DNA from 4 places in the Streptomyces griseochromogenes genome. Region 2 is predicted to be linked to each of the others. Evidence: riboswitches for the same ligand, from Rfam matches in the RefSeq annotation. Region 2 holds a riboswitch; each other region holds the start of a gene.
What was found. A riboswitch is a leader RNA that binds a small molecule or an ion and turns the genes downstream of it on or off. The one in region 2 is predicted to bind cyclic di-AMP.

Region 1 (4,805 bases), 2.6 Mb from region 2:
GGGCGGCAGTTCCGGCCAGGGCTGCTCCGGATCGGCCGGGACCTCGAGGCCGAGGGCCTGGCCGGCGCGCAGCGCCACGCGCGTGTGTCCCTCGGGCGAGAGGTGCAGCCGGTCGTCGTCCCAGGCCCTTCGGTCCTGGACGGACTTGAGGGACCACAGGTCGAGCACGGGACAGCCGTACCGGTCCGCGACGGCACGCACATGCCCGTTGTAGGTGGCGATCTTGCCGCGCAGGTGCTTGAGCAAGGGGACGCCACGGGTGTCGAAGCCGGTCGTCACCAGCACGGTGCCGGCGACCTCGGTGAGCTGGGCCACGGCCCGCTCGAAGCGCTCGGCCACCTCGTCCGGGTCGGTGCCGGGCCGGATGATGTCGTTGCCGCCCGCACAGAAGGAGACCAGATCCGGGGCCAGTTCGACGGCCTGCGGAAGCTGGTCGGCCATGATCTGGTCGAGCAGCTTTCCGCGCACGGCCAGGTTCGTGTACGCGAAGTCGCCCTCGGGCCGCCGGTCGGCGAGCAGTACCGCGAACCGGTCGGCCCAGCCCACGAACGCCCCGTCGGGGCCGGGATCGCCGACGCCCTCGGTGAAGCTGTCCCCCACCGCCACGTACGACCCGATCACTGATGTGTTGTCACTCTTCGAATCGTCTGCCACATCGGACCATGATTCACCTTCGGATGTGACTTACGCGACCGTAATAAGGGGTTGACGAGCGGTGACATAAGACACCTTTGAATAGTTGGTGAACCTGGAATAAGGCCCTGGCCACACGCGTTGACGCGGCGAACGAGCGCAACGCCGAAGGCCGGACCCGGGGATCGGGTCCGGCCTTCGGCCGCGTGTCAGGCAGGTGCTCTCCAGAGGGGCGCGGCGCCTCAGCCGACGGCGACGCCGTGCGAGCGGAGGTAGCCGACCGGGTCCACGTCCGAGCCGTAGTCCGGGGTGGTGCGGATCTCGAAGTGCAGGTGCGGGCCGGTCACGTTGCCGGTCGCGCCGGACAGACCGATCTGCTGGCCCCCGGTCACGGTCTGGCCGGCCGAGACGGAAAGCTGGGAGAGATGGGCGTATTGGGCGTAGTAGCCGTCGTTCAGCCTGATGACGACCTGGTTGCCGTACGCGCCGCCCCACCCGGCGGAGACGACGGTGCCGGCGGCGACCGCCTTGACGGAGGTGCCGGTCGGGACGACGAAGTCGACGCCGGTGTGGTAACCGCTGGACCACATGCTGCCGGCCACGTGATAGCCGGTGCCCACGGTGGCGCCGTCGACCGGGAGGGTGTAGCCGGTGGAGGGGGCGGAGGGCGCGAAGGTCTGCGCGCCGGAGTCGGACGGCCGCGAGGGCTGCGCGGGCGCGGGGGACTCGGTCCGCGTACGGGCGGACTTCCCGCCCAGCGACAGCTTCAGGCCCGGGTGGATCAGCGAGGGATTCTCGCCGACGGCCTGCCGGTTGTCGTCGTAGATCCGGCGCCAGCCGCCGCTCACCTGCTGCTCGTCGGCGATCTTCGCGAGCCAGTCGCCGGACTTCACCGTGTAGGTGCGCACGCCGGAATTCCGCTGCGCGGGAACCTTCTTCTCGGCCGTCTTCTCCACGGCGGGAAGGGACTGCACGGCCTTTGAGGAAACGGAGTGCGTGGTGGTGGCGTGCGCTCCGGTGGCCCCGAGGAGCGGCAGGGCCAGCGCGGCACCGCCGGTGCCGGCGACAGCGATCGAGCGGGTGAAACGCGGGGGCTTGGGGCGGCGGTGCTTACCCTTCGCGGGCATGGCGCATTCCTCTCCGGCGCCTGCGAGGTGAGCTGTCGGGTTCGGGCTGGAGCTGCCCGGCCGCGCGGTGCGCGGCTGCACCCCGAGCCTGCCCCGGAGACCGGGACAGGCAGTGGTACCTGGCGGGTCCCCCGCTCCTGCCGAACACGGGTGAAGTGTGTGGGGACTCCGGGCGGCGGCAGGATTCGGCGTTCCGACCGGATTGGTGGCGAACGTAGGCGAGCAAGACGCAGCGGACAAGCCGCAGGTTCCCGGCATCCCAGCTGCCGCTGATCGAATTCGGGAATTCACGGTCACCCTCCGTAAATTCCCGGATCCTCCTTTTCTTCAAATTCCTGTGCCGATATGTGAATTACGTGGACATGACGTGCGACACACGGTCACGAATATGACGCTCCTCACGCGCCACACTCCCACGCCCCCTCATTCCAGAGCGAGTTGGAATTAAGGCTCCAATTCAGACATAAGGCTCAGATGCGGCGTAGTCGGAGAACCGTCGCATCCAGGTCACCCTTCAGTCCGGTGCTCAGCCCGTGGTGCAGCAGCACGGCACCACGGTGCACTTCGCCCGTTTCGCGGCATTCGTACGACGCTGTCGGGTCGAGTCCGCGCAGTCGCACCGACGGCACCGCTTCGCCGTAGCGCTGCGCCTGGAGGCAGGCGAGGACCACGGCCTCGTCCCCGAGGACGTACTGGACGACGCTCAGGCCGCCCGCCGGGGGCCGCAGCCGGTACTGGTCGCCGCGCTGGACGACCGGGCGGATCTCCTTGTAGAGAGCCACCCACTCCCGGGCCTCGGCCAGCTCCCGGTCGCTCCACTCGGTGAGGTCGCCGCCGACGCCGAGCACCCCGGCCATCGAGCTGACGAACCGGAATCGCAGCGAGCTGACCCGCCCGTTCAACTGGGTGTTCGGGCTGTCGGTGACCCAGGCCGCCATGACCCGCGCGGGGTGGATCTGGCTGAAGCCGTGCTGGATGGCGAGCCGGTCGAGCGGATCGGTGTTGTCGGAGGTCCACACCTGGTCGGTGCGACCGAGCACACCGAGGTCGATCCGGCCGCCACCGCCCGAGCAGGACTCGAAGGCGACCTGCGGGTGGGCGGCGCGCAGCCGGTCCAGCAGGTCGTACAGAGCGCGGACGTGGTCGACCCACAGACGTTGCGGGTACGGCTCACCGGGCCAGCCGGCGTCGGTGAAGCAGCGGTTGAAGTCCCACTTCACATAGTCGATCGGGGCGCCGGACAGAAGGGTGTCCAACTGTTCCCACAGGTACTCCTGGACATCCTCCCGGGCGAGGTTGAGGACGAGCTGGTTGCGCAGTTCTGTCCGCTTGCGTCCCGGTTGGTACTGGACCCAGTCGGGGTGGGCGCGGTAGAGGTCGCTGTCCGGGTTGACCATCTCGGGTTCGACCCAGATACCGAACCGCATGTCCAGGGCGTGCACGTAGTCGGCGAGAGGTTTCAGGCCCTTGGGGAAACGGGCGGGGTTGGGTGTCCAGTCGCCCAGTCCGGCCCGGTCGCTGGTGCGGGCGCCGAACCAGCCGTCGTCCACGACGAACAGCTCGACGCCGATCGCCGCGGCCCGCCGGGCGAGGGCGGTCTGCTGGTCCTCGGAGATGTCGAAATTGGTCGCCTCCCAGGAGTTGAACAGCACCGGCCGGTCCCGCTCCGCGTCCGGGACGACATGCGTCCGCTGGTAGGCGTGCCAGGTGCGGCTGGCCCCGCCGAAGCCGCCGTCGCTCCACAGGCCCGCGAAGACGGGGGTGGTGTACGACTCCCCCGGCTCGAGGAGCAGCAGGCCCGAGTCGTCGTAGCCGGCGCCGCCGGTGATCTGCACGCGCGCGTCCGGGAGCTGGGCGACGGCGATCCGCCAGGTGCCGGACCAGCCGAGCGCGCAGCCGTAGACCTCGCCGCGCTCCTCGGTGGCGTCGGTGTCGAGCGCGACCCAGGGCAGGTGCTGGTGGCCGGTGTGGCCCCGGCGGCTGCCGATGATCTTCTCGCCGTAGGTGAGCGGTGCGGTGGTGAGCAGGGACTCGGCGGCCCAGCGGCCGTGCAGCTGGGACAGCCGCCAGCCCTCGCGGTCGGGCAGGGTCCAGGTGGCGGCGTCGGCGCGCAGCAGCTCCACGCGCGCGTGCCCGCCGTTCTCCACGGTCGTCCAGCGCTCCACGACGTCGCCGCGCATCCGGTAGTGCAGGGTGACGGCGAGCCCGTCGTCGTCGAAACGCAGCCTCAGTTCCTCGTCGCCCGCGCCGCCTCGGGTGTCGTACGACACGAAGCGCCACTCGGTGCCGCGCCGCTCCTCGGTGCGCACGGACAGGGCGGGGCGGACGAAGCGGGGGCCGCCCTCGACGGGGTACTCCTCGCGGCCGTCGAGCGGGGACTCGAAGGGCCAGTAGGCCGGCAGCGGGCTCACGGCCAGGGCCTCGGCGTCGGCGAGCGCGATCCGTGGGCCCCAGTGGAGGTGCAGCAGTTCGTCCGCATCGGTGAGATGCAGCGCATAACTGCTGGTGGGCCCCGACAGGAGCCACGTGCGACCGTTTTCGGCGATGTCCGCCATCGAGACCTCACAGGTGCCAACAGATCCGCTCAAGTGCGAACATCATCAGGCTCTGTGGCCCCTGGTGGCAACGCCTGTGGACAACTCATTGCCCGAGGAAATCGATGTCGTATCGTCGACTGAGCGCCCGTCGACGAACCGTGCCGACGGGGCCGACTGGGAGGAGCCCCCGTGACGCAGCAGGTCCCGTCGACCGAGCCCGAACTGGCCGGAGTGCGCAACTTCCGTGACGTCGGCGGACTGCCGGCCGTGGACGGACGGCGAGTGCGCCACGGAGTCCTGTTCCGCAGCGGCCATCTCGCGCACGCGACCGAAGAGGACGCGGCCTTCCTCGCCTCCCTGGGCCTGCACACGATCTTCGACTTCCGCAACGCGGCCGACCAGAAGCTGGAGGGCCCGGACGTCGAACTGCCCGGCGTACGCAATGTGAATCTGCCGCTGAGCGACCCGGCGGACGGCGCCGAGTTCTGGAAGATGGTCCGCGACGGCG
Region 2 (4,805 bases):
CGCCGCGAGCGCCGCGCCGGCCGCGACCGTGAGCCACAGCGCCACCCCCACCCACACCAGCACCCGCCCCGGCCCCCTCAGCCACCCGGCTCCGAGGGCGGCCGCGACCGACAGCGTGGCCGCCGCCGTCATCCCGACCGGGAACGCCGTCGCCCAGCGCCGCATGTCGTAGCGCAGCCGCGGCCGGGCCACCTCGGCGGCCAGCAGCACCACGCACCAGGCCAGGCCCAGAACGAGCAGCGCGCCCGTCACGGTGCGCAGCACACCGCGGTCGTCGTCGTTCCACAGATACAGGCGCGGGCTGTCGGCCAGGAGCAGTCTCGCCCCGGCCAGCGCCGAGATGGCCAGAGCCCCGCCCGCGACCCACTGGTCCCCGGCCCCCTCGAAGATCTGTCGCGGGTCGAAGCGCGTCAGGGCGAAGCCGTAGAGCACCAGGCCCAGCCAGAACAGCACCAGTGCGGCGCGCGCGAGCCATGCCGTCCCGTCGGCCGCGGCCAGGGTGGCCGCCAGCACCGCGAGCCCCTGCGTCGCCACACAGCACAGGAACACCGTTCCGGGCATGCGCGGCCGCCAGCGCCGTACGGCGAGAAACAGCAGGCCCGGCCAGAGCAGCGCCGCCAGGACCAGCGACGCCTGCGCGAGATGCTGCCTGCCGAGCACCGAGAAACGGGTACCGATCACCGTCGTGGCCGCGACGGCGACGAGGGAGGCCGGGCTCTGCGCCTCGGCCATCCACCGCTCCCGCTGCGTCGCCAGCCGTACGACGAAGTCCGCGGCGAGCGCCACCCAGGCGACGCAAGCCAGCCACAGGAAGCCCCGGGAGACCGTCTCGGCGCCCGTCAGCTGCAGGCCCACCGAGACGATGCCGGTCGCCATGACGGCGGCTCCCGCCGTCGGCGGACGCCCCGCCCACCACGCACGCAGAGCCGAGATGCCGGGCATGCGCCCGATGCTAGGGAGCGGGGCAGTCCGCAGGAGGAGGGCACGCGCCCGTGGGGCTCGAAAAGAGCACCGGTCAGGCGGGCCGCACCACGCTGTGGATGATCGATTCGCCGCCGTGGTGGACGGACTCCTCGCGGACGTACGCGCCGGGCTTCGGGGCGTGGATCATCAGGCCGTCGCCGGTGCACAGGCCCACATGGCTGCTGTCGCCGTGGAAGAAGACCAGGTCACCGGGCCGGGCGTCGGCCAGGGGGACCGGTGTGCCCGTGCGGGCCTGGTCGTGGCCGGCGCGCGGGAGGCTGACGCCGGCGGCCTTCCAGGCGGCCTGGACCAGCCCGGAGCAGTCGTAGGAGCCGGGGCCGCTGGCACCGCACACGTACGGCTTGCCGATCTGGGCACGGGCGAAGGCGACCGCCTTGCCGGCCCGGGTGGCGTACGAGCCGGCGGATCCGGTGGACGGCGGAGCGGTCTCCTGCCGGGCCGGTACCCGCGGCTGCGCGGGCCCGGCCGCCTGCCGCGCGGCCTCCGCCCGGTTCCGCGGCTCGATCGCGGCCGGCCGAGCGTTCTCCTGGGCCGTCAGCCGGGACAGCAGCTCGCGTGCGGTGGCGAGCTTCTCCTGGACCCTCGCCTTGGCCGTCTTCACGTCGTACGGCGCCGCGGCCGGCGTCTCGGGGGCGGCGCCGGTCTTCCCCCGCTCGGCGGTGCCCTTCACACGCGTGGCCAGCCGGTTCATCACCCGCTGCGGGGCGAAGTGGTCCTGCGGAAACTCCGCGAGGAGGGCGGCCGTGTCCGTGGCGGCGCCCAACGAGACCAGTCCTTCACGGGCCTTGGCGAGCCGGCCCGGGCGCCGGGCACTCTCCTCGGCCGGGGCGTCCCGGCGCCCCTGCTGCCTGCCCGCCGGCTCCTCCTCCGCCGCCGGGTCCGCCCTGCGGTAGAACTCGTCGACCTTCTTCTCGATCTCTTCCAGGCTCGGCCGGCCGCCGAGGGCGGGGGCGGGGGCGGCCTCGGCCGTCGGGGCCAGGACGGCCACGGAGGTGAAGGCGGCGGTGGCGAGGGCCGGGGTGCGGACGGCCGGTCCGAGGGCTTTGCCGGGGCCCGGCTTGCGGTGCGACGCCAAGGGAGGCGACTCCTTCCAATGTGCCGCCTACCGGGTTAGCTGTCGGGTTCGGGCGGATGGTTCGGAAGGGTTGCCCTACGGCTTCGTCCCGGGCGGGAGTCGGCCGATTCACCCCAGGATCGGTGGGTCCCCGGCTCCGGCGGCCACGCGAAGGCGCACCGGACTCGGCGGAGGCCGCGCGGCCCGGCGAGGTTCGCCGGAAGGGGTCGTGCGGCCTGACGGCAACCTAGCCAACTCGTGTGACTCCTGTGAAGGTTGGTGCCTCATATGTCCGATACATTTCCGTGATCTGGCGGCTGTTTCATACAGGCGTGACAAGGCGGTTCCGCTGGGTGAGGGCCGATCGGCGCCCGGCGGTCGACGATCGGCCCTCCGCAGGCGTGTCCGATAGCGAACCCTGCCCGCCGGCCATGTTTCCGGGGCGGCGACCGGTTGTCGGTGCGGCGCCCTAGACTCGGAGAGCGATGAGCAGCCTCTTTGACGACAGCTTCCTGGCGGACCTCCAAGCCCCTCGCGGGCGCGAGGAGGAGCCCCCGCCGCCGCCCGAGGACGATCACGCTCCGGAGCCGGTTCCGGACGATCTGTTCGGCGGGAAGTTCGACGTGCCGCCGGACCGGGACGCGTACTACCGCGACGGCGCCCCGCGCCCCGCGATCGACGCGGCCGCCCTCCTGGAGGGGCTGAACGAGAACCAGCGCGCGGCGGTGGTCCACGCCGGCTCCCCCCTGCTCATCGTCGCCGGCGCCGGCTCCGGCAAGACCCGCGTGCTCACCCACCGCATCGCCCACCTGCTCGCCGAGCGGAACGTGCACCCGGGCCAGATCCTCGCGATCACCTTCACCAACAAGGCCGCGGGCGAGATGAAGGAGCGCGTCGAGAGTCTCGTCGGCCCGCGCGCGAACGCGATGTGGGTCATGACCTTCCACAGCGCGTGCGTACGGATCCTCAGGCGCGAGTCGAAGAGGCTCGGCTTCACGTCGAGCTTCTCCATCTACGACGCCGCCGACAGCAAGCGCCTGATGGCCCTGGTCTGCCGCGATCTGGACCTCGACCCCAAGCGCTTCCCGCCCAAGTCCTTCAGCGCCAAGATCAGCAACCTCAAGAACGAGCTGATCGACGAGGAGGACTTCGCCGCCCAGGCGAGCGACGGCTTCGAGAAGACCCTCGCCCAGGCCTACGCGCTCTATCAGTCGCGGCTGCGCGAGGCCAACGCGCTCGACTTCGACGACCTGATCATGACGACGGTCAACCTGCTGCGCGCCTTCCCGGACGTCGCCGAGCACTACCGCCGTCGCTTCCGGCACGTCCTGGTCGACGAGTACCAGGACACCAACCACGCCCAGTACGCGCTGGTGCGCGAACTGGTGGGCACCGGCGAGCATGCCCCCGAGGACGTCGGCGCGCCGCCGAACGAGCACGACCTCCCGCCCGCCGAACTGTGCGTCGTCGGTGACGCGGACCAGTCGATCTACGCCTTCCGCGGCGCGACGATCCGCAACATCCTCCAGTTCGAGGAGGACTACCCGGACGCGACGACGATCCTGCTGGAGCAGAACTACCGCTCCACGCAGACCATCCTGTCCGCCGCCAACGCGGTCATCGAGCGCAACGAGTCCCGCCGCCCGAAGAACCTGTGGACCAACGCCGGCCAGGGCGCGCGGATCACCGGCTACGTCGCAGACACCGAGCACGACGAGGCGCAGTTCGTCGCCGACGAGATAGACCGCCTCACGGACGCGGGCGACGCGAAGGCCGGTGACGTCGCCGTCTTCTACCGCACCAACGCCCAGTCCCGTGTCTTCGAAGAGGTCTTCATCCGCGTCGGCCTGCCCTACAAGGTCGTCGGCGGTGTCCGCTTCTACGAGCGCAAGGAGGTCCGGGACGTCCTGGCCTACCTGCGCGTCCTCGCCAACCCGGAGGACTCGGTGCCGCTGCGCCGCATCCTCAACGTCCCCAAGCGCGGCATCGGCGAGCGCGCCGAGGCCATGATCGACGCGCTCTCCCAGCGCGAGAAGATCAGCTTTCCGCAGGCCCTGAAGCGCGTGGACGAGGCGTACGGCATGGCCGCGCGGTCCACCAACGCGGTCAAGCGGTTCAACGCGCTGATGGAGGACCTGCGCACGATCGTGGAATCCGGCGCCGGACCGGCGACGGTCCTGGAGGCGGTGCTCGAACGCACCGGATACCTGGCCGAGTTGCAGGCCTCCACCGACCCGCAGGACGAGACCCGCATCGAGAACCTCCAGGAACTCGCGGCCGTTGCCCTGGAGTTCGAGCAGGAGCGCGGCGAGGGCGAGTCGGTGGCGCTGTCCGACTTCCTGGAGCAGGTCGCGCTGGTCGCCGACTCCGACCAGATCCCGGACGAGGAGGACGGCGACGGCGTCATCACCCTGATGACCCTGCACACCGCCAAGGGCCTGGAGTTCCCGGTCGTCTTCCTGACCGGTATGGAGGACGGCGTCTTCCCGCACATGCGCGCCCTCGGCCAGACCAAGGAGCTGGAGGAGGAGCGGCGTCTGGCGTACGTCGGCATCACGCGTGCGCGGGAGCGGCTGTACCTCACGCGGTCGGCGCTGCGCAGTGCCTGGGGCCAGCCGTCGTACAACCCGCCCTCCCGCTTCCTGGAGGAGATTCCGGCCGCCCATGTGGAGTGGAAGCGGACGGGAGCGACCGCACCGGTCTCCTCCGGGCCGGCCTCCGGGATCGCCGCCTCGCTCTCCTCGACCCGCTCGCGCTCGTCGGCGGC
Region 3 (4,805 bases), 1.4 Mb from region 2:
GTGGCTGGACCGGCTCGGCACGGTCGCCGGCCGCGCCGACGAACTGTGCCGGTACGCCGTCCTGTTCGGCGACCCGCAGCTGGCCCTCACCGCCGTACAGCGCGTCCTGGCGGTGACCGCCGAGGAGGTCCAGGAGGTCGCCAAGGCCCGCCTGCGCCCCGACAACCGCGCGGTCCTCGTCTACGAGCCGAAGTCCCCGGAGACCGTCCAGGACGCCGACGTCCCCGAGGACCCGGAGCACGAGGCGACCGTAGAGGCCGGCAACGACAACGAGGAGACGGCCAAGTGAGCGAGCTCGCCACCATGGACTTCCACCCCCAGCCGCAGCCCGGCGAGGCCAAGCCCTGGGCGTTCCCGGCCCCCGAGCGCGGCACCCTGGACAACGGGCTGACCGTTCTGCGCTGCCACCGCCCCGGCCAGCAGGTCGTCGCCGTCGAGGTGATGCTGGACGCGCCTTTGGACGCCGAGCCGGGAGGTATGGACGGCGTCGCGACGATCATGGCGCGGGCCTTCTCCGAGGGCACCGACAAGCACTCCGCGGAGGAGTTCGCCGCCGAGCTGGAGCGGGCCGGTGCCACGCTCGACGCGCACGCCGACCACCCCGGCGTCCGTATCAGCCTGGAGGTCCCGGTCTCCCGCCTGGCCAAGGGTCTCGGCCTGCTCGCCGACGCGCTGCGCGCGCCCGCGTTCGCCGAGAGCGAGGTCGAGCGGCTGGTCCGCAACCGCCTGGACGAGATCCCGCACGAGCTGGCCAACCCCTCCCGCCGGGCCGCCATGGAACTCTCCAAGGAGCTGTTCCCGGCGACCTCGCGCATGTCGCGCCCGCGCCAGGGCACCGAGGACACGGTCGAGAAGATCGACGCGGCGGCCGTACGCGCCTTCTACGACCGCCATGTGCGGCCCGCCACGGCCACCGTGGTGGTGGTCGGCGACCTCACCGGCACCGACCTGGACGAGCTCCTCGCCGACTCCCTGGGCGCCTGGACCGGCACCCCGGGCCAGCCGCGGCCCGTGCCACCGGTGACGGCCGACGACACCGGCCGCGTCGTCATCGTCGACCGGCCCGGCGCCGTCCAGACGCAGCTGCTCATCGGCCGGATCGGCCCCGACCGGCACGACCGGGTGTGGCCCGCCCAGGTGCTCGGCACGTACTGCCTCGGCGGCACCCTCACCTCCCGCCTGGACCGCGTCCTGCGCGAGGAGAAGGGCTACACCTACGGCGTGCGCGCCTTCGGGCAGGTCCTCCGCTCAGCCTCGGAGGGCACGGGCGCCGCGATGCTCGCCATCAGCGGCTCCGTCGACACCACGAACACCGGTCCCGCGCTCCAGGACCTGTGGACGGTGCTGCGCACCCTCGCGGCCGACGGCCTGACCGACGCCGAGCGCGACGTCGCCGTGCAGAACCTCGTCGGGGTGGCGCCGCTGAAGTACGAGACCGCCGCGGCCGTCGCCGGCACCCTGGCGGACCAGGTCGAGCAGCACCTGCCCGACGACTTCCAGGCGACGCTGTATCAGCAGCTCGCCGCCACCGGCACCGTGGAGGCCACCGCGGCGGTCATCAACGCCTTCCCGGTGGACCGCCTGGTGACCGTCCTCGTCGGTGACGCGGAGCAGATCAAGGCGCCGGTGGAGGCGCTCGGCATCGGCGAAGTCAGCGTCGTGGCGGCCGAGTAGCGACCGGACGGCGCGACGCGCGCGTGGGGGCCCTGACGACCGACGGATCGTCAGGGCCTCTTGCCGTGCATCACCCTTCACCAGATGTCCGAATTGGGCAGAGGCTGCCCGTCTGGCCTGTGGGATGCGCTACAAAAGCCCGGATCCGTTTGAGGATCGAAAGCCGGGCCCTTTAGCGTCTTCCGGGCTGTCCGTCAGGCAGTGCGCCGCGCCCGCGGCACCGGACAGTCATCGCCGAGTCCCCGTACGGCGCGAGCCAGGGGAGCCGGGGACCCAACCGCAGTCCCTGGGGTGAATCGGACGCCCGCGCGCGAGCGAGGGGGTCCGTAGGAGACCTTCCTGCTCCGAACCCGTCAGCTAACCCGGTAGGCGAGAGGGAAGGAAAGGACCAGCCACTTCATGGCGTTCATGTGCGCCACCGGGAAGCATCGCAAGCCCGGCCGGGCCAAGCGCACCACCGCTCAGGCGGCCGGTATCGCGGCCCTCACCAGTACCGGTGTCGTCGGCACCCTCGCGGCCACCCCGGCGCTCGCCGCGGACGACTCCGCCGAGCAGACCGGCCTCACCCCGGTCATCGCCGTGAGCGACACGCTCGCCCACCAGATCGACGAGCAGGCCTCCGCGCAGAAGGAGGCCGCCGAGCAGAAGGCGGCCGAGGAAGCCGCGGCCAAGGAGGCCGCCGCAAAGGTCAGGAAGGACCGCGAGGCGCGGGCGCGCGCCGCCCGCGAGGCCGAGCGCAAGCGCCTGAACGCCTTCGTCGCCCCGATCGCGAACTCGTACGTCTCCACCGGCTACAAGGCCAGCAGCTCCCTGTGGTCCTCCGGCTCCCACACCGGCATCGACTTCCACGCGGCCAGCGGCACGACCGTTCACGCGGTCGGCTCCGGCACCGTCGTCTCCACCGGCTGGGGCGGGGCGTACGGCAACCAGATAGTGATCCGGATGGCGGACGGCATGTACACCCAGTACGGCCATCTGTCGTCCATCGGTGTCACCGTGGGCCAGAAGGTCACCCCGGGCCAGCAGATCGGCCTGTCCGGCGCGACCGGCAACGTCACCGGACCGCATCTGCACTTCGAGGCCCGTACGACCCCCGAGTACGGCTCGGACGTCGACCCCGTCGCCTACCTCCGTGGGCACGGCGTGAACGTCTGACGACCGCACGCACGACATCCGAAAGCCCCGGCTCACACGCCGGGGCTTTCGTCGTTTCTCACCGAGCCCGCATCATCCGCTGTCCAAAAAATATCCATGGATTCCGGCCCGCCGTCGGAAATTCCGGCCGATTGCAATAGAGTCACGGAACACACGTCCATCGTCGACGTTTCACGGGGATTAATGCGGAGGTCGGTCATGCGTATTCCGGCGCACTCGGTATGCACGGCGATCCGGGACGACATCGTCGCGGGTGTCCACGAGCGCGGCGGCCGCCTGACCGAGGAAGTACTGGCCCGCCGCTACGGGGTCTCGCGCGTCCCCGTCCGTGAGGCTCTGCGCACCCTGGAGGCGGAGGGCTTCGTGGTGACCCGCCGGCACGCGGGCGCGTGCGTGGCCGAACCGACCGAGCAGGAGGCCGCGGACCTGCTGGAGATGCGCGTGCTGCTGGAGCCCCTCGGCGCCCTCCGGGCCGCCCAGCGGCGCACCGAGGCCCATCTGAAGGTGCTGCGCGGCCTGGTCAGGCTGGGCCAGGAGCGGGCCAGGCGGGGCAGCAGCGAGGATCTGCGCTCCCTGGGGGGCTGGTTCCACGAGACGCTCGCGCAGGCCTCCGGCAGCCATTCGCTGAGCTCGACGCTCACCCAGCTGCGGCACAAGATCGCCTGGATGTACACGGTGGACGCCCCGGCGAACCCCGTGGAGTCCTGGGCGGAGCACGGCGCCATCGTGGACGCGGTGGCGCGGGGCGACGGCGAGCGCGCGCGGGTGATCGCGTCGCATCACGTCGAGCGTGCGACGGCCGTGCACCGGTTGCGGGCCTCCCTGGGCGGTGGCCGGGTGGAGCGTGTGAGGAACTCGCAACATGCCGTAAACATGCCGAGCCTGCGGCATTAACATGGGCACCGTATACAAAGGGGGGGATATTTGGGTGCCAGGTATTTCCCGTTGCCCCGTTCGCCGAGTTTCGTGCATTCGCGATGGCGCGCCCTTCGCATGCCTGCGATAAACCCGGCGCGCCTGCGATAAACCAGTCCGGTCCCCTGCCGAAAACGCGGAAGCCGCGTCACCCTTCCGGACGACGCGGCTTCACGGCACGGCTCAGACCGTCTCGGGCAGCTCCTCGAGGCCTTCGGCGACCAGCTTGGCCAGACGGTCCAGGGCGGCGTCCGCGCCCTCGGCGTCGGAGGCGAGGACGATCTCCTCGCCACCCTGGGCGCCCAGGCTGAGGACGGCCAGCATGGAGGCCGCGTTGACGGGGCTGCCGTCAGCCTTGGCGATCGTCACCGGGACGCCTGCGGCCGTGGCGGCTCGGACGAAGATGGAGGCGGGTCGGGCATGGAGGCCCTCGGCCCAGCCGACGTTGACGCGGCGCTCAGCCATGTGTTGCTGCCCTTCACTGTTCAGGGTTGTCTAGACCAGTTTCCCATATCGCGAAGCATGCCCGGAGCGGTCCTTCGTCCCGCCCCGAGTGTCGCCGGACCGCGGCCTCGGTCCGGCTTCCGTCCTCCACAGACTGCCTCGCGCCGTTGTCGTACGCGAGCCGTACTCTGGGGCCCATGCAGAGCCCGGCGGACCGGCATGACCGGCACGAGTACCCCGCCCACTGGGAGGCGGACGTGGTGCTGCGCGACGGGGGTACCGCGCGCATCCGGCCCATCACCGTTGATGACGCCGACCGCCTGATCAGCTTCTACGAGCAGGTCTCCGACGAGTCGAAGTACTACCGCTTCTTCGCGCCGTACCCGCGACTGTCCGCCAAGGACGTCCACCGCTTCACGCACCACGACTTCGTGGACCGGGTGGGACTCGCAGCCACCATCGGCGGCGAGTTCATCGCCACCGTACGCTACGACCGCATCGGCGCCGACGGTCTGCCCGCCTCGGCTCCCGCCGACGAGGCCGAGGTCGCCTTCCTGGTCCAGGACGCCCACCAGGGCCGCGGGGTCGCCTCCGCCCTGCTGGAGCACATCGCGGCC
Region 4 (4,805 bases), 180 kb from region 2:
GCGGAAGGACAGGGCGTAGATCTCCGGTCTCACCTCCTCGGGGAAGCGCTCCAGGACGCCCGTCGCCGCCTCCAGGAGATGCGCCGGAAAACTCTCGCGCCGGTCCGTCACCACATCCGCCCCCGTTCCGTCAGTGCAGGGAACGCAACCTAACGCGCACCACTGACACTCACGAGGCACCCTCATGCGGGCACGGATGACCAACGCGGCGCACGTCCTCGCGACCGCCCTGAAGGGCGTCGGCACGCTCCTGCAGGGCATCGGCGAGGGCGGTGTGCCCGGCGAGCCTGCGGAGATCGTCGGGCTGCGGGCCGGCCAGAACAACGGCTGCAGCGTCTGTGTGCACGCCCACACGGTGAACCTGCGCAAGGCCGGTGCGAGCGAGGAGCGGATCGCCGCCGTCGGCGCCTGGCGCGAGGCGCCCTTCTTCAGCGACGTGGAACGTGCGGCGCTTCGGCCGGCCGGGCGGATGACACGGCTCGCAGACCGCTCCGAGCTGCCGGTACCGGACGCCCTGTGGGACGAAGTGGCCGGTCATTTCGACGAGACGCGGCTCTCGGCGCTGATCCTCACCATCTCGCTCACCACCATGTTCAACCGCTTCAGCACCACCATCAGGGATTCTGCGGGCACCACTTGGGGCCGAGGAGTACACAAGTCCGGGAACACCAGGGTGAGTCGAGGGGGCGCGCTGTCCGTATTCTCTGATCATGGCCGCACCCCCCGCATATGCACTGATCGCCACCGACCTGGACGGGACACTGCTGCGCGGTGACGACACCGTCTCCGACCGGTCGCTCACCGCGCTCGCGAGGGCGGTACGGGCCGGCGCCCGGCATCTGGTGGTGACGGGCCGCCCGGCCCCCCGGGTGCGGCCCCTCCTGGAGGACCTCGGCTGCGCGGGCCTCGCGGTGTGCGGGCAGGGCGCGCAGGTCTACGACGCCGGAGCCGACCGCCTGCTGTGGTCGGTGCGCCTGGACCGGGAGCTCGCCGAGACCGCGCTCGGCAAGATCGAGGCCGAGGTGGGACAGGTCTACGCGGCCGTCGACCAGGACGGCGTGGACGGGCTCACACTGATCGAGCCGGGGTATCTGATGCCGCACCCGACCCTGCCCGCCGTGCGGGTCGACCGCCGCGACGACCTGTGGTGCGAGCCCATCAGCAAGGTGCTGCTGCGCCACCACACGCTGTCCGACGACGAGTTGGCGGCGACCGCGCGCGCGGCGGTCGGCTCGCTGGCGACGGTCACGATGTCGGGGCCGGGGACCGTGGAACTCCAGCCGTGCGGGGTCACGAAGGCGACGGGTCTGGCGCTGGCCGCCGACCACCTCGGGATCCCCGCCGGCCGGGCTCTCGCCTTCGGCGACATGCCCAACGACATCCCCATGTTCGACTGGGCCGCGCACGGTGTCGCCATGGCCAACGCCCACCCGGAACTCAAGACCGTCGCCGACGAGGTCACCCTGTCGAACGAGGACGACGGCATCGCCGTCGTCCTCGAAAGACTGTTCCCGACCGACTGACCGGGATATCGGCAGGGGCCCGCCGCCGACGCTCGTCAGTAGGCGCCGTTGACGTTGTCGATCGACCCGTAGCGCGCGGCCGCGTAGTTGCAGGCGGCCGTGATGTTCGCGACCGGGTCGTAGACGTCGAAGGCCGTTCCGGCCACGTGGTACGTGTTGAACGTCGGGTCGATGACCTGGAGCAGGCCCTTGGACGGGATGCCCTTGGCCGCGTTGGAGTCCCACAGGTTGATGGCGCTCGGGTTGCCCGAGGACTCGCGCATGACGTTGCGGTGGATGCCGTTGTAGGTGCCCGGGATGTGCTTCTCGGCCATGATCGCGAGCGACTCGCGGATCCAGCCGTCGAGGTTGTTCGGGTACCCGGCGAGCGTGGTGGACGGCGTGGTGGACGCGGGAGTGGCGGCGGAGGCGCTGGTCGCACCGATGAGCGGGAGGGTGAGCACGGCGGCGCCGGTGCCGACGACGGTGAGCTTGCGGACGAGGCCGGTGGTGCGGGTGCGGCGGGGCTGAGCGGCAGCGGGCATGGCGAAGTTCCTCTCCGTCGCCTGCGAGGTGAGCTGTCGGGTTCGGGCTGGGGAGGTGCCCGGCCGCGCCCGGGGAGGCGCGACTTCACCCCTAGCCGTTCCGGTGTCGACATGTGCGTCTGCACATGTGTCGTCCGGTCCGGCGGCTTACCTGGGTCCCCCGCTCCTGCCGTACGAATGAGTTCGTCGATGGGTCGTGTCAGGCGCGGCAGGATTCGGCGTCCGCCTGACTGGCCCGGAAGCTATGCGAGGGCACATGTCCGGAACAAGTGGTGGATTCACACAACGCGCCAGTTGACCTTGATCTGCCCCGTATGGGGCAGTTGATCCTTTGCGGTTGCCAATCCCCAACTGGCCGATGGGGCAAGGGGGAAGCGTGTCGGCGCCGGATGGCCGGATGTGTGAGGGGAGTGACCCAATTCACGAAATGGCAAAGTGTAGCAAATCAGACATAGGGGATTCGGGAGATTCGCTGACCATGATGCAAAAGGAGTAATGCGTTCACGGCCCAGATCGCGACAAAACGGACGGATTCCTGTTAAGTCAATAGATGTCCGCTTTTATTAGATGATCAAGAACTTACCGGCCCTGGTCCGGTACCGCCCGGGCCGGACCGGTAGGCGCTATCGGTGATCGAAAGAGGACCGGATACGCTGACTTGAGTGATGGCAGCGACCTATCGACAAACCGTGTAATCGCCAGCAGACACCAGCAGACAGGAGACCCCCCGTGACCGTCGTCGGGCCGTTCGGGCTGAGCGTGCGGGACCAGGCTCTGGAAGCCGATGTCCAGGCCGGATTGGCGGCTGTCGAGGAAGGCTTGCTCGAAGCCGCCAAGAGCGAGGTCCCGTTCATCACGGGGGCCGCGCAGCACCTCGTACGGGCCGGTGGGAAGCGGTTCCGACCGCTGCTCGTGATGCTCGCGGCACAGTTCGGCGACCCGGACGCGCCCGGCATCGTACCGTCGGCCGTCGTCGTGGAGCTCACCCATCTGGCCACGCTGTACCACGACGACGTCATGGACGAGGCGTCCGTGCGGCGCGGCGTGGACAGCGCCAACACCCGGTGGGGCAACTCCGTCGCGGTCCTCACCGGCGACTTCCTCTTCGCCCGCGCCTCCCAGATCCTCGCCGACCTCGGCCCCGAGGCGGTCCGGGTGCAGGCCCTCGCGTTCGAGCGGCTGGTGACCGGGCAGATCCTGGAGACCGCGGGTCCCTCGGACGGCCGCGATCCGGTCGAGCACTACCTGGACGTGCTCGGCGGCAAGACGGGATCGCTGGTGGCGGTCTCGTGCCGGTTCGGCGCGATGATGTCCGGTGCCGACGAGACGGTCGTCGACGTGCTCACCCAGTACGGCGAACGGCTCGGGGTCGCCTTCCAGCTCGCGGACGACGTCCTGGACATCGCCTCCGACTCGCACGAGTCCGGCAAGACCCCGGGAACCGACCTGCGCGAGGGGATCCCGACGCTGCCCGTGCTCCGGCTGCGCGAGCGGGCCGCCCGCCTCGGCCTGCCCGAGGACCGCGCGCTGTGCGAGCTGCTCGACTCCGACCTCAGTGACGACACCCGGCACGCCGAGGCGCTCGCCGCCCTGCGCGCCCACCCCGCCCTGGAGCAGGCCCGCCGGGACACCGTCCGCTACGCGGAGGAGGCCCGGTCCGCGCTGGTCCCGCTGCCGGAGTGCGACGCCAAGGCGGCGCTGATCGAGCTGTGCGACGCGGTGGTGCACCGGGCCGGCTAGGGCCCGCGGCGCCCCTTATGTCGCGAGTGTGAGGGCGGTGTCTCCCGCACGACCCCTACGGGTCGGGGGAGGTACCGCCCTTGCGTGTCATACCGCAGGTGTACACGGAGTTGGCCCCGAGGTCTGACGCTTCCGCACGGCCGATTTGGTCAGATGGAGACCACGGAAATCACCACTCCTCACCGATTCGGGTGAGAATGGCGGCTCAGGTGTACCAGCGTGAGGACAGCCGCCGCCGACGACGGAGGTAAGGCACACATGGCACCGTACGAATCCGACGACGCAACGGGCGCCGCGCCGGACGAGGACCTGCGCTCCGGACGCCGCAAGGCCGCCCGGTACGCCGTCCCGGTCGCGGTGGTGGGGGTGGCGGCCGCCACGATCGGGCTGGTCCCGGCGCTCGCCAATTCCGGTGACCCCGACCTGCCCAGGATCACCGCCCAGCAGCTCATAGAGAAGATCGCCAAGTCCGACGTGCAGCAGGTGTCCGGCACGGTGAAGGTCAGCACCGACCTCGGCCTGCCGAACCTCGGCGGCCTGGAGAGCAGCCTGGCCTCGGGGGCGGCCCAGGGCGGCGGCGACGGGTCCTCGGCCGACCCGAAGTCCAAGCTCACCGAGTTGGTCACCGGCACGCACACCCTGCGCGTGGCAGCCGACGGCCCGGACCGGCAGAAGCTGTCGCTGCTGGAGAGCGGCGCCGAGTACAGCATCATCCACAGCGGCAAGAACGTGTGGGGCTACGACAGCAAGAGCAACGAGGTCTACCACTCCACCGCCCACGAGTCCGGCAAGGAGCACCGGGCCGAGCCCCCGGCCACGCCCAAGGATTTCGCCGACGAGGCCCTGAAGTCGGTGGACGACACCACGTCCGTGACCGTCGACGGCACCGCGCAGGTCGCCGGACGCGACGCCTACAAGCTGCTGATCAAGCCCAGGCAGTCCGGCACCACGGTCGGCGCGATCAGCATCGCCGTGGACGCGAAGACGGGTCAGCCGCTGAAGTTCACCCTGACGCCGA

Region 1: another riboswitch for cyclic di-AMP. It lies ahead of AVL59_RS15205 (M23 family metallopeptidase); the one in region 2 lies ahead of AVL59_RS04735 (C40 family peptidase).
Region 3: another riboswitch for cyclic di-AMP. It lies ahead of AVL59_RS10405 (M23 family metallopeptidase); the one in region 2 lies ahead of AVL59_RS04735 (C40 family peptidase).
Region 4: another riboswitch for cyclic di-AMP. It lies ahead of AVL59_RS03810 (transglycosylase SLT domain-containing protein); the one in region 2 lies ahead of AVL59_RS04735 (C40 family peptidase).

What each region holds. Positions count from the first base shown of each region.
Region 1 is NZ_CP016279.1:3,552,923-3,557,727, reverse strand. Features, by position in the region: gene AVL59_RS15210 (SGNH/GDSL hydrolase family protein) at 1-621, opposite strand, end outside; gene AVL59_RS15205 (M23 family metallopeptidase) at 876-1,760, opposite strand; cyclic di-AMP (ydaO/yuaA leader) riboswitch at 1,765-1,928, opposite strand; gene AVL59_RS15200 (alpha-galactosidase) at 2,231-4,315, opposite strand; gene AVL59_RS15195 (tyrosine-protein phosphatase) at 4,487-4,805, shown strand, end outside.
Region 2 is NZ_CP016279.1:989,332-994,136, forward strand. Features, by position in the region: gene AVL59_RS04730 (tellurite resistance/C4-dicarboxylate transporter family protein) at 1-942, opposite strand, end outside; gene AVL59_RS04735 (C40 family peptidase) at 1,016-2,059, opposite strand; cyclic di-AMP (ydaO/yuaA leader) riboswitch at 2,067-2,211, opposite strand; gene pcrA (DNA helicase PcrA) at 2,524-4,805, shown strand, end outside.
Region 3 is NZ_CP016279.1:2,414,752-2,419,556, forward strand. Features, by position in the region: gene AVL59_RS10395 (M16 family metallopeptidase) at 1-289, shown strand, start outside; gene AVL59_RS10400 (M16 family metallopeptidase) at 286-1,674, shown strand; cyclic di-AMP (ydaO/yuaA leader) riboswitch at 1,897-2,061, shown strand; gene AVL59_RS10405 (M23 family metallopeptidase) at 2,074-2,829, shown strand; gene AVL59_RS52040 (hypothetical protein) at 2,862-3,029, opposite strand; gene AVL59_RS10410 (GntR family transcriptional regulator) at 3,028-3,723, shown strand; gene AVL59_RS10415 (HPr family phosphocarrier protein) at 3,928-4,209, opposite strand; gene AVL59_RS10420 (bifunctional acetate--CoA ligase family protein/GNAT family N-acetyltransferase) at 4,386-4,805, shown strand, end outside.
Region 4 is NZ_CP016279.1:807,354-812,158, forward strand. Features, by position in the region: gene AVL59_RS03795 (hypothetical protein) at 1-111, opposite strand, end outside; gene AVL59_RS03800 (carboxymuconolactone decarboxylase family protein) at 185-775, shown strand; gene AVL59_RS03805 (HAD family hydrolase) at 711-1,523, shown strand; gene AVL59_RS03810 (transglycosylase SLT domain-containing protein) at 1,559-2,047, opposite strand; cyclic di-AMP (ydaO/yuaA leader) riboswitch at 2,051-2,246, opposite strand; gene AVL59_RS03815 (polyprenyl synthetase family protein) at 2,777-3,787, shown strand; gene AVL59_RS03820 (LolA family protein) at 4,046-4,805, shown strand, end outside.